2 regions of the Streptomyces sp. HUAS TT11 genome follow, and region 2 is predicted to be linked to the other one. Evidence: riboswitches for the same ligand, from Rfam matches in the RefSeq annotation. Region 2 holds a riboswitch; the other holds the start of a gene.
What was found. A riboswitch is a leader RNA that binds a small molecule or an ion and turns the genes downstream of it on or off. The one in region 2 is predicted to bind thiamine pyrophosphate.
Positions count from the first base shown of each region.

Region 1 (7,169 bases), 5.1 Mb from region 2:
GAAGTGGATGCCCCGATCGCGCAGCGACCGCTCCCGGCGCCGGGTGTCGGAGAAGTGCGCGTTGCCACCGTCGATGATCATGTCGCCGGGCTCCAGGAGCGGCGCGAACTCCTCGATCACGGCATCGGTCGCGTCGCCCGCCTGCACCATGATCATCAAGCGGCGCGGACGCTCCAGCGCCGCCACGAACTCCTCGGCCGTCCCGGCGGCCACGAACGCGCCCTCGTGCCCGAACTCCTCGACCAGCGCCTTGGTCCGGGTCGGGGTGCGGTTGTGCACGGCCACGGTGTACCCGTTCCGCGCGAAGTTCCGGGCCAGGTTGCGGCCCATCACCGCGAGCCCGGTGACGCCGATCTGCGCGGTCGCCTGCATGCTGTGCTCCTTGGGTCCGGATCCACCGCCCGTGTCCTTCCCGGGTGCGGCGGACCTCGCTCGGTGCGGCTCGTACCGCTGTCGCGATCAGGTACGGACGGCGGGGCGGGAGTTGCTCACCGCGGGCCGCGGGATCTCGGCGCGCCACCGGAGCGCGTGCCGGTGGCGCCCGCCCGACCGAGCGAGGCCGGCCCGGTCAGGCACCGAGGACGTGGAGGGAGACCCAGAGCGCCGCCACCGCGCCCACCAGCGCGGTCGGCACGGCGATCGCTCCGAGCCCGGTGAACTCCTTGAGGTCGACGGCGTGCTCGTGCTGGTGGACGATACGCCGCCACAGCAGAGTGGCCAGGGAGCCGGCGTAGGTGAGGTTGGGGCCGATGTTCACGCCGAGCAGGACGGCGAGGACCGCACCCGGACCCGACGGGACGGTCAGCGGCAGCAGGACCAGGACCGCCGGCAGATTGTTGATCAGATTGGCCAGTACGGCGGCCAGGGCGGCGATGCCCAGCAGTGCGGGCAGGCCGGTCCCGTCGGGGAGCACCCGGCCGAGTGCGTCGGCGAGCCCGTTGTCGACCACCGCGCGCACCACCACACCGAGCGCCAGCACGAACGCCAGGAAGGAAGGTGCCGCCGCCCGCACCACGGTGAGGGGGGTGGCCCGGCGCCGGACGAGCGCCCGCACGGCCAGTACCAGCGCTCCGGCCAGCGCCGACCAGGCGGGGTCGATGCCGAAGGCGGACGCGATCACGAACCCTGCGAGCGTGCAGGCCACGGTCAACAGGGCGAACAGGGGGAGCGGGGGCGGCTCGTCCCGGACCGGTGCCGCGGCTCCGGCGTCGAGGTCCCGATGGAAGAACCTGCGGAAGACGACGTACTCGGCGGTGACGGCGACCAGCCACGGCAGGGCCATCAGAGCGGCGAACCGCGTGAAGCTCAGCCCCGAGGCGCCGAACGCGAGCAGGTTGGTGAGATTGGAGACCGGCAGCAGCAGCGAGGCGGTGTTCGACAGATGGGTGCAGGCGTAGAGGTGGGGTTTGGGACGGGCACCCATATGGGCCGCCGTGGCGAACACGACCGGGGTGAGCAGCACGACCGTGGCGTCCAGGCTGAGCACGGCGGTGATCACCGAGGCGAGGGTGAACACCGCGGTCAGCAGGCGACCGGGCCGGCCGGCCGCCCAGCGCGCCATCCAGGCGCCGCACGCCCGGAACAGCCCCTCCACGTCGCAGAAGTGGGCCAGTACCAGCACCGCCGCCAGAAAGCCGACCACGGGCCCGAGCCGCTGGGCCTCGGCCCCCGCATGAGCCGGGGAGATGGCGCCGGCCGCGATCGCGATCCCGGCTGCCGGAACCGCGACGACGGCCTCCGGCAGCCCGAAGGGACGCACCACGGCGCCGGCCAGTACGGCGACGAGCAGAACGATGGAGAGGGCCTCGGCGAGCGGGGTGTTCAGAGTGCGGTCCTTCCGGTACGGATTCGGCGGTGCCCTTCCATCACACCAGGTCGGACGGCATCGCTCGACGCGCAGCGCCCCGGACGACGGTGCGGCGTCGCCGTCACCCACCCGCCCGCAGTCGCCAACCGTGGTCCACCGGCCCGATGCCGGCCCCCAGGGCGAAGCCCGCCGCGATGGCCTCGGTGACGTACTCCTTGGCCTGCCGCACGGCCTGCGGCACCTCGAGACCCTGGGCGAGCCCCACCGCGACCGCGGAGGCGAGGGTGCAGCCCGTGCCGTGGGTGTGCCGGTTGTCGTGGCGCGGGGCGCGCAGCCAGTGCTCCTCGCGGCCGTCGGTCAGCAGGTCGACGGCCGCACCGGGCAGATGCCCGCCCTTCACGAGCACCCACCGGGGCCCGTACGAGAGCAGTTCCGCGGACGCGCGGCGCATGCCCTCCTCGTCGGTCACCGCGATGCCGGTCAGCTCCGCGACCTCGTCCAGGTTCGGCGTGGTCACCGTCGCGCGCGGCAGCAGCCTGGTCCGCACCGCGTCCAGCGCGTCGTCGGCGAGCAGCCGGTCCCCGTGCTTGGAGACGCTCACCGGGTCCACCACGACCGGAACCCCCACGTCCGCAAGCAGTTCGGCCACCACCGTGACCAGCCGGGGCGAGGCGAGCATGCCGGTCTTCACCGCCTGGACGCCGATGTCGTCGACCACGCTGCGGTACTGGGCGCGCACCGCCTCCACCGGCAGTTCCCAGGCGCCCTGCACGCCGACGGAGTTCTGCGCGGTGACCGCGGTGACCACGCTCATGCCGTGGGCGCCCAGCGCCAGCATGGTCTTGAGATCGGCCTGGATCCCGGCTCCGCCCCCGGAGTCGGAGCCGGCGATGGTCAGGACGCGCGGCGGGGCGGTCATGCGCGGCCCTCCTCTCGGACGCGCAGCGGGGCGTACACCGCGAGGGCCACCAGGAACGCCACGTAGTACGAGACGTCGGCGCCGTGCAGCGCACGGGCCACCGGACCCGCATACAGGCCCGTGTCCATGAACGGCACCGCGGCGGCGAAGGCGCCGGCGAAGGCGAGCAGCGGCGGCCACACCGACCGCGGCCGGGCCGTCTCGGCGGCGAGGTCGGTCACTCGGCCGCGCCGCACGAGCCAGTCGACGACCACGATCGCCACGAACCCGGGGATCCAGTAGCCGACGAACAGCAGCACGTTCTGGAAGCGGGCGGTGGTGTCGGCCGCGTGCATCCACAGCACCAGCGGGAATCCGAGAGCGGCGGCAAGGGCGGCCGCCACCGGGCGCGGTATGCGCAGGCCGATGGTCTGCAGTGCCAGTGAGCCGCTGTAGTCGTTCATGGCGTTGCTGCACAGGGCCGCCAGCGCCACCGCGAGCAGTCCGAACGCGCCCGGCGCGCCTCCGCCGAGCAACTGCTCCACCCCGGCGGCCGTCTGGTCGGTGAGCGCCGAGGCGCCCCACAGACCGAGGACCTGCACGGCCATGAACGACACGACCAGACCGAGCAGCGTGTACCAGAACATCCGGGTCCGGGACGTGGTGCGCGGCAGATATCGGCTGAAGTCGCTGGCGTACGGGGCCCAGGACAGGGTCAGACTCAGGGCGATGGTGCTGGTCAGTACGAACGCGCCCGCCCGGTCCGCACCGTGTGCACTGCCCGACAGGGCGGGGTGGACGCCCGACGGCATCCGTACGGCGATCAGTGCGAAGGCGGCCGCGAGGACGAAGGTCATGACGATCTGAAGACGGTGGATCGCCTCGTAGCCGAGCACCCCGAGCGCACCCTGCCCCAGCATCATGACCAGCACCCCGAGCCAGAACGGCCAGCCGCACAGGCGTGCAAGCGCGTCCCCGCCGAACAGGCCGATCAGTGCGTCCCAGGCGACCGAGGACAGCCACTGCAGGGCTCCCGGCAGCACCACCGCGCGTCCGAACGCGAGCCGGGCGAGCGGGAGCTGGCCCGCACCGGTGCGGCTTCCCCAGGTGCCGAGGTAGGCCGTGGGGACTGCACCGAGCACCGTGCCCAGTACGACGGCGAGGAGTGCCGTGGTGAAGTCGAGGCCGAGCGTGATGCCGATGGTGCCCGTGAAGACACCCGTCATGGTCAGATTGGGGGCGAACCACACCGTGAACAGCCGGCCCGCGCCGCCGTAGCGATTGCTCTCGGGGACCGGTTCGATGCCGTGTCCCTCGACCCTGAGATCGCCGGGAGCGGTGGGCATCCGCCCGTCGAAGACGGTCCGCCGGCCGTCGGCGGGCAGCCCGCCGGAGACATGCGCCAATGGCATGAAAGACATCCCTCCGCCAGTACGAACTGGTTCAGGTTCAACGGGTGTGATCTCAGCCCGCAGGTGGGGCACCCCGTGTCCGGTACGGCGGCAAGACTAACCCGAGCCGCCGGATGTGCCATACAGAAGGGCCGCCACCGGATGCGGTGGCGGCCGGTCGGAGCCTCGCTGCGTGACGCCGCCGCGGCCCGCCCGTGCGGCGTGCCCCGGGACGGTCCGGACCGCGTACCTGACGAGCGGCCCCCGGCAACGCCCGGGCCGGGGCGCCGGGTTCGGTGTTCGCGGCGGGTTTCGCCCGCGTCCCCGGACCGATGTCCCGGTGGGGCACGGCGGCCTTCGCCGCGACGGTCGCCGAGCCCTCTACCTGTTCTGCTCGAGCGTCACCTGGTCCACCACCTCGCGCATGACCCGGATGTCGTCGTCGGTGAGGTCCATGCGCCGCTTCTGCAGGATGGCGACGACGCGGGGGCCGGTGGGGCCGTCCGCCCGGCCGGGAGTGCCCGTTCCCCGGTCGGCGTCCTGGACCCGCAGCCAGGCCGCGAGTTCCTGGGACGTCATGTTCACCACCCGCTGGAACTCGTCCCACAGCGCGTCCGTCTCCAGGGCGTCGGCCATCGTGAACTCCTCTCGCCCTCGCGGGCACCGTCCGCTCCGTACGTGCTCGTGTCCGTAGGTGTGCCGTCCGCTCAGTCCTCCCGCGGCCGGTTCTCCGCCTCGAACATCCAGTGCTGCTTCTCCAGCTCCGCGGTGAGCCCGATCAGCAGGTCCTGGGTGACCGGGTCCGGTTCGCCGGTCACGTCGATCCGGGTGCGCAGGCGTCCGATCGCCGTCCCGGGCGACTCGACCATCAACCGGACGACGTCGGTGTCGCGCAGCCGGCCGTCCTTCGCGCCCGGCAGGCCTTAGGCGGAGCCGACGGTCTCCGGCCTGCCGTCCGGCGGGACGCCGAGCGCGGCCGCGCGTTCGGCCATGGTGTCCGAGCAGGAGCGCGCCGTGGCCACCACCTCGTCGAGCTGGAGGTGGATCGAACGGAACCTCGGTCCGACGATGTTCCAGTGGGCCTGCTTCGCCATGAGGGAGGGCCCGACCAGGTCGACCAGGGTTTCCTGCAGGGCTTCCCCGGCGACGGCACGTGCGGGTTCGGGCAGGGTGCTGTGCACCACGGTCATCGTGCGCTTCTCCTTGTCACGGGCCGGTTTCTGGACCGGAGCAGCGCGGCGCGTTCCCTCTCGTCGGTGCCTCCCCAGACGCCCGCCGTCTGCCCGGTGTCCAGTGCCCACTCGAGGCAATCGCCGGCCACCGGACAGCGTCGGCACACACGCTTCGCGGCGGCGGCCTCCACCAGAGCCGGTCCCGTTGTGCCGACCGGGAAGAACAAGTCGGGGTCCTCCTCCACACATGCCGCGTGTCGCAACCACTCCATGGGCGCCCGGGTGCCCGAGAGGCAGGGGGTGAAACCCGGTGGGAAGCGGGCGTTCCGGGGATACCGGGGGGATGGATCTTCCCAGTGGCGGCCCCGCGCTCTATAGTCAAAAACTAGCAGTGCTAATTACTCGTCGAGGGTGCTCAGGAGTCCCGTCGTGCGTACCGTCCACTTCGCTGCAGCCCGCCGTACTCCCATCGGCAGACTGCGTGGCGCTCTGTCCTCCGTGCGGCCCGACGACCTCGCGGCGACAGTGATCCGCGGTCTGATGGCCGACGTGCCCGCCCTCGACCCGGCGCGCATCGACGACGTCTACTGGGGCGCCGCGAACCAGGCGGGCGAGGACAACCGCAACGTCGCCCGGATGGCCGCGCTCCTCGCGGGCCTGCCCGAGTCCGTGCCGGGCGCGACGGTCAACCGGCTGTGCGCCTCCGGCCTGGAGGCGGTCACCACGGCCGCCCGCACCGTCGCCGCGGGCGAGGCCGACATCGTGCTGGCGGGCGGCTCGGAGTCCATGAGCCGCGCCCCGTTCGTGCTGCCCCGCCCCGACGAGGCCCTGCCGCACCGCATGGAGACCGTGGACACCCGCCTCGGCTGGCGTCTGGTCAACCCGGCGATGAAGGACCTCCACGGCCTGCTGTCCATGGGCGAGACCGCCGAGGAGGTCGCCGAGCGGTACGGAATCGGCCGCGAGCGCCAGGACGACTTCGCCCTGCGCAGCCACCGGCGGGCCGCCGACGCCCGCAAGAACGGGTACTTCGACGCCGAACTGCTCCCCGTGACCAGGGCGGACGGTGTCGCCGTCACGACCGACGAAGGTGTGCGCGAGGACACGTCGTACGAGAAACTCGCCCGTCTCAAGCCGGTGTTCCGTGAGGGCGGCACCGTCACGGCGGGCAACGCCTCGCCCATGAACGACGGTGCGGCCGGGCTCCTTCTCGTCAGCGAGGAGGCATTGAACGAGCTCGGCCTGCAGTCCCTCGGCCGCTATGTCGCGGGGGCCTCGGCCGGTGTCCACCCGGACGTCATGGGCATCGGTCCCGTCCCGGCGACCGAGAAGGCGCTCGCACGCGTCGGCTGGACGATCGGCGACATCCAGGAGGCCGAGTTCAACGAGGCGTTCGCGGCCCAGGCCCTCGCCTGCGTGGACCGCCTCGGGATCGACCCGGACCTGGTCAACCCCACCGGCGGCGCCATCGCCCTCGGTCATCCGCTCGGCTGCTCGGGCGCCCGCATCCTGACCACCCTGCTGCACCGCATGCGGCGCACCGGTGCCGCCCGCGGCCTCGCCACCATGTGCGTGGGGGTCGGCCAGGGCAGCACGGTGCTCGTCGAGCGCGACTAGGGTCTGTCGTCGGACGGGTCGGTGACGCGGCCGGCTGGTGGCCGGCCGCCGGAACCCGGCCCGGCCGGCGTCAGGAGCTCGTGAGCACGACGAGCTGCTGGGTCGCCCGGGTCATCGCGACATAGCGGTCGACCGCCCCCTCCACACCCGTGCCGAAGGCCTCCGGGTCGACGAGGACGACCAGGTCGAACTCGAGCCCCTTCGCCAACTCCGGCGTCAGCGACCGTACGCGGGGCGTCGCCCGGAACGTGGGGTCGCCGATGACACAGGCGACCCCGTCGGCA
Region 1 covers NZ_CP196184.1:1,548,944-1,556,112, reverse strand. The annotation lists gene gndA (NADP-dependent phosphogluconate dehydrogenase) at 1-372, opposite strand, end outside; gene ACSHXN_RS07250 (arsenic transporter) at 569-1,825, opposite strand; gene thiD (bifunctional hydroxymethylpyrimidine kinase/phosphomethylpyrimidine kinase) at 1,929-2,726, opposite strand; gene ACSHXN_RS07240 (purine-cytosine permease family protein) at 2,723-4,117, opposite strand; TPP riboswitch at 4,109-4,203, opposite strand; partial or broken gene ACSHXN_RS07235 (DUF3140 domain-containing protein) at 4,496-4,732, opposite strand; partial or broken gene ACSHXN_RS07230 (Dps family protein) at 4,804-5,286, opposite strand; gene ACSHXN_RS07225 (WhiB family transcriptional regulator) at 5,283-5,540, opposite strand; gene ACSHXN_RS07220 (thiolase family protein) at 5,698-6,885, shown strand; gene helR (RNA polymerase recycling motor ATPase HelR) at 6,956-7,169, opposite strand, start outside.
Region 1: linked by a shared signal. The riboswitch ahead of ACSHXN_RS07240 (purine-cytosine permease family protein) and the one ahead of thiO (glycine oxidase ThiO) in region 2 are both predicted to bind thiamine pyrophosphate.

Region 2 (7,169 bases):
CGTCTGATCGTTCCGCATCTGTACGCCTGGAAGGGCCCCAAATGGGTCCGCGGCGTCGAGTACATGACCGCCGACCGCCGCGGCTTCTGGGAGGAGCGCGGCTATCACAACCTCGGCGACCCCTGGAAGGAGCAGCGCTACTCCTACCAGGAGGAGCCCGGGGACGGCCCCGAGCTCTGACCTGCCGGCTGTCCGGTCAGCCGTGGTAGGGGTGCACCACCGCGTGGCCCTTTCCGCGGCCGATCATCCACTTGTTGACCGGCGTGGTGAGCACAAAGGCGAGGGCGAGCGAGACCGCCAGCGAGCCCCAGAAGAGCAGATCGCCGAGATGGGCCTCCATCGCGGACGGCCACAGGACGATCACGCCGTTGTCGATCACCTCCATCACGGCGATGGAGAGGGTGTCCGCGGCGAGGGCGACGCGGACGGCGGTCCGGAGGTCCACGCCCGCCCCGAGGATGCCGCGCAGGGTGAGCGAGTAGCCGAAGACGAAGGCGAGCACGATCGCGAGGGCCATGGTCGGGCCGTTGCCCCAGCCCGCCGCCGTGCCGATCACCATGCCGAGCACCTCGCCGATGGCGCATCCGGTGAGGCAGTGCAGGGTGGCCCGCGCGGCCGCCTGCCAGGTCGCTCCGCCCGTTCCGTGGCCGTGGTCGGCCCGAGCGGAGTGCGCTACGTGGTCGGTGTGTGCCTCGTGCTGCATGGCGGCCCCCGATGTCCGGCTGCGTTTCCCGTCGCCACACAGAACCGTATACCCCATGGGGGTATTCCGCAGCTGTTCGGTCTCAGCCGTCCCGCAGCTTCTTCAGGCGCTCCACGTCCGCCGCGTGCCCTTCCTTGCCACCCGGCGTCTCGATGATCAGAGGTACGCCTTCGGTCGCCGGATGGGTCATCAGAGCGCGGAACGGTTCCTCGCCGATGTGCCCGGCCCCGATGTTCGCGTGGCGGTCCTTGTGGGCGCCGACCAGGTCCATCGAGTCGTTCGCGTGGATCAGCCGGAGCCGTCCCTCGCCCACCGTCTCCACCAGCAGATCCAGCGTCTGGTGCATCCCGTGCGGCCCGGTCAGATCGTGCCCGGCCGCGAAGACATGGCAGGTGTCGAGGCACACGCCCAGCTTGGGGTGCGCGTCGAGGGCCTCGAAGTACGGCCCGAAGTCCCAGGTGCGCGAGCACAGGGAGGCGCCCTGGCCCGCGGTCGACTCCAGCAGAAGGAAGGGATCGTCGTCGTGCGTCAGCTCGTCCAGCAGGGGGAGCAGGCGCTCGCGCACCTGGGCGAGGGCGACGGCCCGGTCCCGGCCGCCCGTCGCGCTGCCCGTGTGCACGACGACGCCCAGCGCCCCTATCTCCCGGCCCCGGCGCAGCGAGTGCCGCAGGGACGCGACGGACCTCTCGGCCGTCGCCTCGGTGTGCGAGCCGAAGTTGATCAGGTACGGCGCGTGGACGTACGCCGGGATCGACCCGGCGGCGCACGCGGCACGGAACTCCTCGTCCTGCCGCGGATTGCCGGCGGGCGTCGCCCAGCCCCGCGGATTGGCGACGAAGACCTGGACGGTCTCGGCCCCGAGGTCACGCGCGTAGGCCAGCCCGACCGAGTTCAGACCGCCGGCGACGGGGACATGTCCGCCGATGGGATTGCGGGCGGCACCGGACGTGCCGAACGGGCCACGGGACTGCTGAGTTCTCACCCTTCAAGGGTGTCATGCGTCCCGTGGCGCTCCGTCAGCGGATCTTGATCGTGATCGTCGACCCCTTGGGCGCCTTGTCGCCGCCCTCGACGGACTGGCTCTTGACCGTCTCGCCGAACAGGCCCAGCAGCCCCCGGTCCTCCTCGACCCGGAAGCCCGCTCCCTCCAGGGTCCTCCTCGCGTCGTCGACGCCGTCACCCACCACGTCCGGGACCTCCACCTGCTCGCGGCCCTTGGAGATCGTCAGCGTGACGGTGTCGCCCTCGCCGGCCTCCTTGCCCGCGCCCGGCGACTGCTCGGCGATCTGACCGGCCTCGAACTCCGACATGATCCGGGTGTCCGCGATCTTCACTTCCAGGCCCGCGTCGCGCAGTTCCGCGGTGGCGTCGTCGAGGGAGCTGCCCGTGACGTCGGGAACCTCCACGGGGCTGCCCTTGCTCACGGTGAGCGCGATCGCCGAGCCGCCGTGGCGTTCCGTGCCCGCCTCCGGATCCGTGCCGATCACGAAGCCCTCGGGCACGTCCTCGCTGAAGGCGCGGGTGACCATGCCCGCGACGAGCCCGTGCTGCTCGAGCCGGTCCTGCGCCTTCTCCAGCCGGACGCCCTTCAGATCGGGTACCTCGACCGTCTCCGGGCCGTCCGAGACGGTCAGCGTGACGGAGTCGTGGGAGCGGATCCGCGCGCCCGTCGTCGGGTCGCTGCTGATCACCGTGCCGCGCGCGACCGTGTCGCTGTAGGCGTGCTTGACCTGCTTGACCTCGAGCCCCGCCTGCCCGAGCCGGTCCCGGGCCTCGGCCTCGGTCTTCGCCAGCAGCGGGGGGACCTTGGTGAACTGACCGGAGTTGATGTACCAGACGCCGGTGCCCACACCGAACAGCACCAGCACGGCGAGAACGAGCGCGAACACCCCGCGCCGGGGGCGTCCGCGGCGGGCGGCGGGTGGCCCGGGCGCAGGCATCTCGAGCCGGCTCGTGCGGTTGATCACCGCCGTCGGGCCCTCACCGACCGGGGCGACGGGAGTGCGCGGGACGACGCTCGTGCGGTCCTGGGCGTTGTCGTGCTCCTGAGTGATCGCCTGCGGAGGCACCGCCTCCAGCTGTTCGGCGGTGAGCGCGCCGCGCGCCTCGCGGACCTGTCCGAGCAGGGACACCGCATCGCCCGGTCGCAGCCGGGGGTCGCGCGCGGTCGCCGAGGCGACCAGATCGTCGAGTTCGACGGACAGACCGGGAACGGCGGCCGACGGCGGCGGCACGTCCTCGTTGAGGTGCTGGTAGAGCACCTGGGCGGGGGAGTCCCCGTAGTGGGGCTTGCCGCCGGTGAGCATTTCGTAGAGGACGACTCCGCACGCGTACACGTCGACCCGGGGGTCGGCCGTGCCGTGCTCGATCTGCTCCGGGGCCAGGTAGGAGACCGTGCCGAGGACGGCGCCCGTCGTGCTGGTGACGGTGTTCACGGCCCGTACAAGGCCGAAGTCGGCCACCTTGACCCGGCCGTCGTCCCCTATGAGGACGTTCTCCGGCTTCATGTCGCGATGCACGAAGCCGGCGCGGTGGGCGGCGCCCAGGGCGGCGAGCACCGGCTCGAGGATGTCCAGGGCGGCGCGCGGTTGCAGCGCGCCGCGCTCGCGCAGCACGTCGCGCAGGGTGCAGCCGGCGACGTACTCCATGGCCAGGTAGACATAGGACCCGTCGGAGCCCTGGTCGAAGACCTGGACCACGTTCGGGTGCGCGAGGCGCGCGACCGACTTGGCCTCGCGTATGAAGCGCTCGACGAACGAGCCGTCGGCCGCCAGCGCCGGATGCATCACCTTCAGCGCCAGGACGCGGTCGAGGCGGGTGTCCACGGCCCGGTAGACCGTGGCCATCCCGCCGACCGCGATACGGGCGTCGATGCGGTAGCGGCCGTCGAGCACATGCCCGACGAGAGGGTCCTGAAGGGTCGTATCCACGCAGGTGAGTCTACGAGGGCATAACGACCCGCCCGGCAGTTACGGCCGAGCCGGGGTGCGACTGCAGCCGACCTGTGACGCGCACCGCACCCGTACGGGGCCGCGGCCGCCGGTCTTCAGAAGGCAGGCCGCTCCGGGTCCAGACGGGCGACGCCCTCCGTGGGGGACGACGCCTGAGCGAAGTGCCGGCGGGGGATGCGGCCCGCCCTGAGCGCGAGCCGGCCCGCGTCCACCGCATGCCGCATCGCCTCCGCCATCAGCACCGGTTCCTGGGCCCGGGTGACCGCCGAGGCGAGCATCACACCCGCGCACCCCAGCTCCATCGCGAGCGCCACGTCCGACGCCGTGCCCGCTCCCGCGTCCAGGACGACCGGCACACGCGCGTGTTCCACGATCAGCTGGAAGTTGTGCGGGTTGCGGATGCCGAGCCCGGATCCGATCGGCGAGCCGAGCGGCATGATCGCCGAGCAGCCGACGTCCTCCAGCTTCCGGGCGAGGACGGGGTCGTCGTTGGTGTACGGCAGCACCGTGAAACCGTCGTCGACCAGCGTCTCGGCGGCGTCCAGCAGCTCGATGGGGTCGGGCAGCAGGGTCCGTTCGTCGGCGATGACCTCCAGTTTGACGAGGTCCGTGCCGAGCGCCTCACGGGCGAGACGGGCGGTGAGCACGGCCTCGCCCGCGGTGAAGCACCCCGCGGTGTTGGGCAGCACCCGGATGCCCAGCTTCTCGAGCACGGAGAGCACCGAGCCGTGCACCGAGGCGTCGACGCGCCGCATGGCGACCGTCGTCAGCTGCGTGCCGGACGCCACCAGCGCCCGCTCGAGCACATCCAGGCTCGGCGCACCGCCGGTGCCCATGATCAGCCGGGACGAGTAGGTCGTACCACCGAGGACGAAGGGGTCGTCGGCCATGGTCAGCCTCCTTGGACGGCGGTGAGGATCTCGACGCGGTCCCCCTCGCGGAGCTGCGTCGAGGGCCACTGCGTGCGCGGGACGACGGTTTCGTTGAGGGCGGCGGCCACGCCCGACGGGGCCGTGGTCAGGATCCGGACCACGGCGTCGAGCGCGGTGTCGGGGGCGATCCGGTGGGACTCGCCGTTGACCGAGATGTTCATGCGGGCTGCTCCGTGAGTGCCGCGGCGAACCGCGTGGGGGTGAAGGGGCGGGCTTCGTCGGGGAGCTCGCCCGTGGTCAGGACGTGGGCCATGACGTCGCCGGTGACGGGGGTGAGCAGGACGCCGTTGCGATAGTGCCCGGTGGCCAGCAGCAGGCCGTCCAGCCGGGTGGGCCCGAGCAGCGGCGCGTTGTCCGGGGAACCCGGACGCAGACCGGCACGGGTCTCGGTGAGTGGCAGCTCGGTGATGCCGGGGACCAGCTCGTGCGCGTCCCGCAGCAGTTCGTAGACGCCGCCCGCGGTGACCGTCGTGTCCCAGCCCAGCTCCTCGCTGGTGGCGCCGACGACCAGCTCCCCGTTCTCGCGCGGCACCAGGTAGACGTGGCTGCCGCGGACGACGGCACGCACGGTACGGCTCAGGAACGGCGCGTACCGCTCGGGCACGGTCAGCCGCAGCACCTGGCCCTTCACCGGCCGTACGGGTGGCAGGACCTCGTCCGGGACACCCGCGAGCCGTCCGCTCAGGCTGCCCGCGGCGAGGACCACCTGCCCGGCGGAGAGGTCGTCCCCGCCGGAGGTCCGGACGCCTGCGGCGCGGTCGTGCACCACCGTCAGCCGTTCGGCCCACGTCCGGTGGAAGACGACCCCGGCCCGTTCGCACGCGACGACCAGGGCCGCCGCCAGCCGGCGCGGGTCGATCTGGTGGTCTCCGTCCACCCTCAGGCCGCCGCGCACACCGGGCGCGAGCATCGGCTCCAGGCGGCGGCACTCGCGTCCGTTCAGCCACTCCGCCGCGAGGCCGGACCGCTGCTGCAGTGCGTGCAGTTCCCGCAGGTGGGCACGGTCGTCGGCATCCAGCGCGACCGCCAGCGTGCCGCACCGGCGGTAGCCGAGGTCCCGGCCGGACGCCTCGGCGAGCTCGTCGGCGAAGTCGGGGTAGCGACGGGCGGACTCGAGGTTGAGGCCGAGCAGCGTCTGCTCCCCGTAGTGCAGTTCGGTGACGGCGGCGAGCATCCCGGCGGCCACCTGGGCGGCACCACCGCCGGGCTCGGGATCCACCACGGTGATGGAGAGCCCGTGCCGGGCCGCCCGCCAGGCGGTCACCAGCCCGATGATTCCGCCCCCGACCACGAGGACGTCCGATGTGGGTGCAGGAGACATGGGCGTCACGCCCCCTCCCTTCGCCGGCATGACCCGGATCAGGTTCGTACGGTCGGAGGCCGCCAGCCTCCCTCTCAGCCCGGTGCGTCCGGGCTCCCGCGAGTGCTTTACGTCGGCCACCCTATCCGCTGCCCTTTGCCTCGGTAAGGGAGCCTCCGCACACGGCCCCGTCGCTCGAAGGACCGGCCTTCGCCCGCGTGATGGCGAGGACCGTCGCGCTGGTTCCGGCCATGGTGTCGATGCGCCCGCGTTCGATCGGCAGGAAGGCCCGGCGGGTGGCGACGGCCACCACGGCGGAGCCAATGATCATCGGGGGGCCGCACGCCAGGGCGACCACGAGCGGGAGCGCAACCAGGATCGCAGGGATGTGCACGGGGGTGCCGACTTCCAGGCCGACCACGAGGGCGTACAGCAGGACGGCGGTCGCCGGGGCGGCGGTGCGGGCGGCCCGTGGCGTTCTCGGGCTGACGTCACTGGTGCGTGTCGGCACTTGTCCGGGCGTTGGGCGTCTCCCGTATCCAGTCGTCCGCGGGCCGAGGTGGCTGGTCCGGAGTCAGTCTGCGGGGTCGGGGATCGAGTCGTCGGGCCCTGACCGGGCGTCGCCGCGTGCCGTGAGCAGGCGTGGGAGGGCGGCGAAGTGGCTCCGGCCGGCGAATCGACGAGCGACAGGCCGGCGCCCGCTCAGTACGCCCGAACGGGGTCGTCCGTGGGCCGTCCGGGGGTGGCCGGCGATTCCGGGTGACGGCGGGCGACGAGCAGTACGGCGCTGGTCACGCGGGTATGACGCAACGCCTTTGCGGGTAGGCGATAGCTTTCACGAGACTATGGTGATCAAGTGAGCGAGCAGACGCAGGCGCGGAGCGATTCGGCACGGCGGGTGGTCGTCGTGGGCGCGGGCATGGCAGGGGTGCAGACCGCGGTCGCCCTGCGGGAACAGGGCTTCGGGGGCCGGGTGACGCTGATCGGCGCGGAACCCCATCCGCCGTACGACAGACCGCCGTTGTCCAAGGCCGTGCTGCTCGGAAAGGCCGAGGGCTCCGCCTTCGACGTCGACTTCGAGGCCCTGGACATCGAGTTGCGGCTGGGCTGCGAAGTGTTCGGCGTCCGCCCCGACGACCAGGAGCTGGACACCACCGAGGGTCCCGTGCCGTACGACGTCCTGGTCCTCGCGACCGGCGCGGAGCCGATCCGGCTGCCCGGCACGGAGGGGGTGCCGGGGGTGCATCTGCTGCGCACGCTGGACGACGCCGAGCGGCTGCGGC
Region 2 covers NZ_CP196184.1:6,608,571-6,615,739, forward strand. The annotation lists gene ACSHXN_RS29490 (sulfite oxidase-like oxidoreductase) at 1-180, shown strand, start outside; gene ACSHXN_RS29495 (DUF4396 domain-containing protein) at 197-703, opposite strand; gene ACSHXN_RS29500 (deoxyribonuclease IV) at 786-1,685, opposite strand; gene pknB (Stk1 family PASTA domain-containing Ser/Thr kinase) at 1,720-3,633, opposite strand; gene ACSHXN_RS29510 (thiazole synthase) at 3,750-4,544, opposite strand; gene thiS (sulfur carrier protein ThiS) at 4,547-4,747, opposite strand; gene thiO (glycine oxidase ThiO) at 4,744-5,907, opposite strand; TPP riboswitch at 5,906-6,017, opposite strand; gene ACSHXN_RS29525 (hypothetical protein) at 6,029-6,397, opposite strand; gene ACSHXN_RS29530 (NAD(P)/FAD-dependent oxidoreductase) at 6,743-7,169, shown strand, end outside.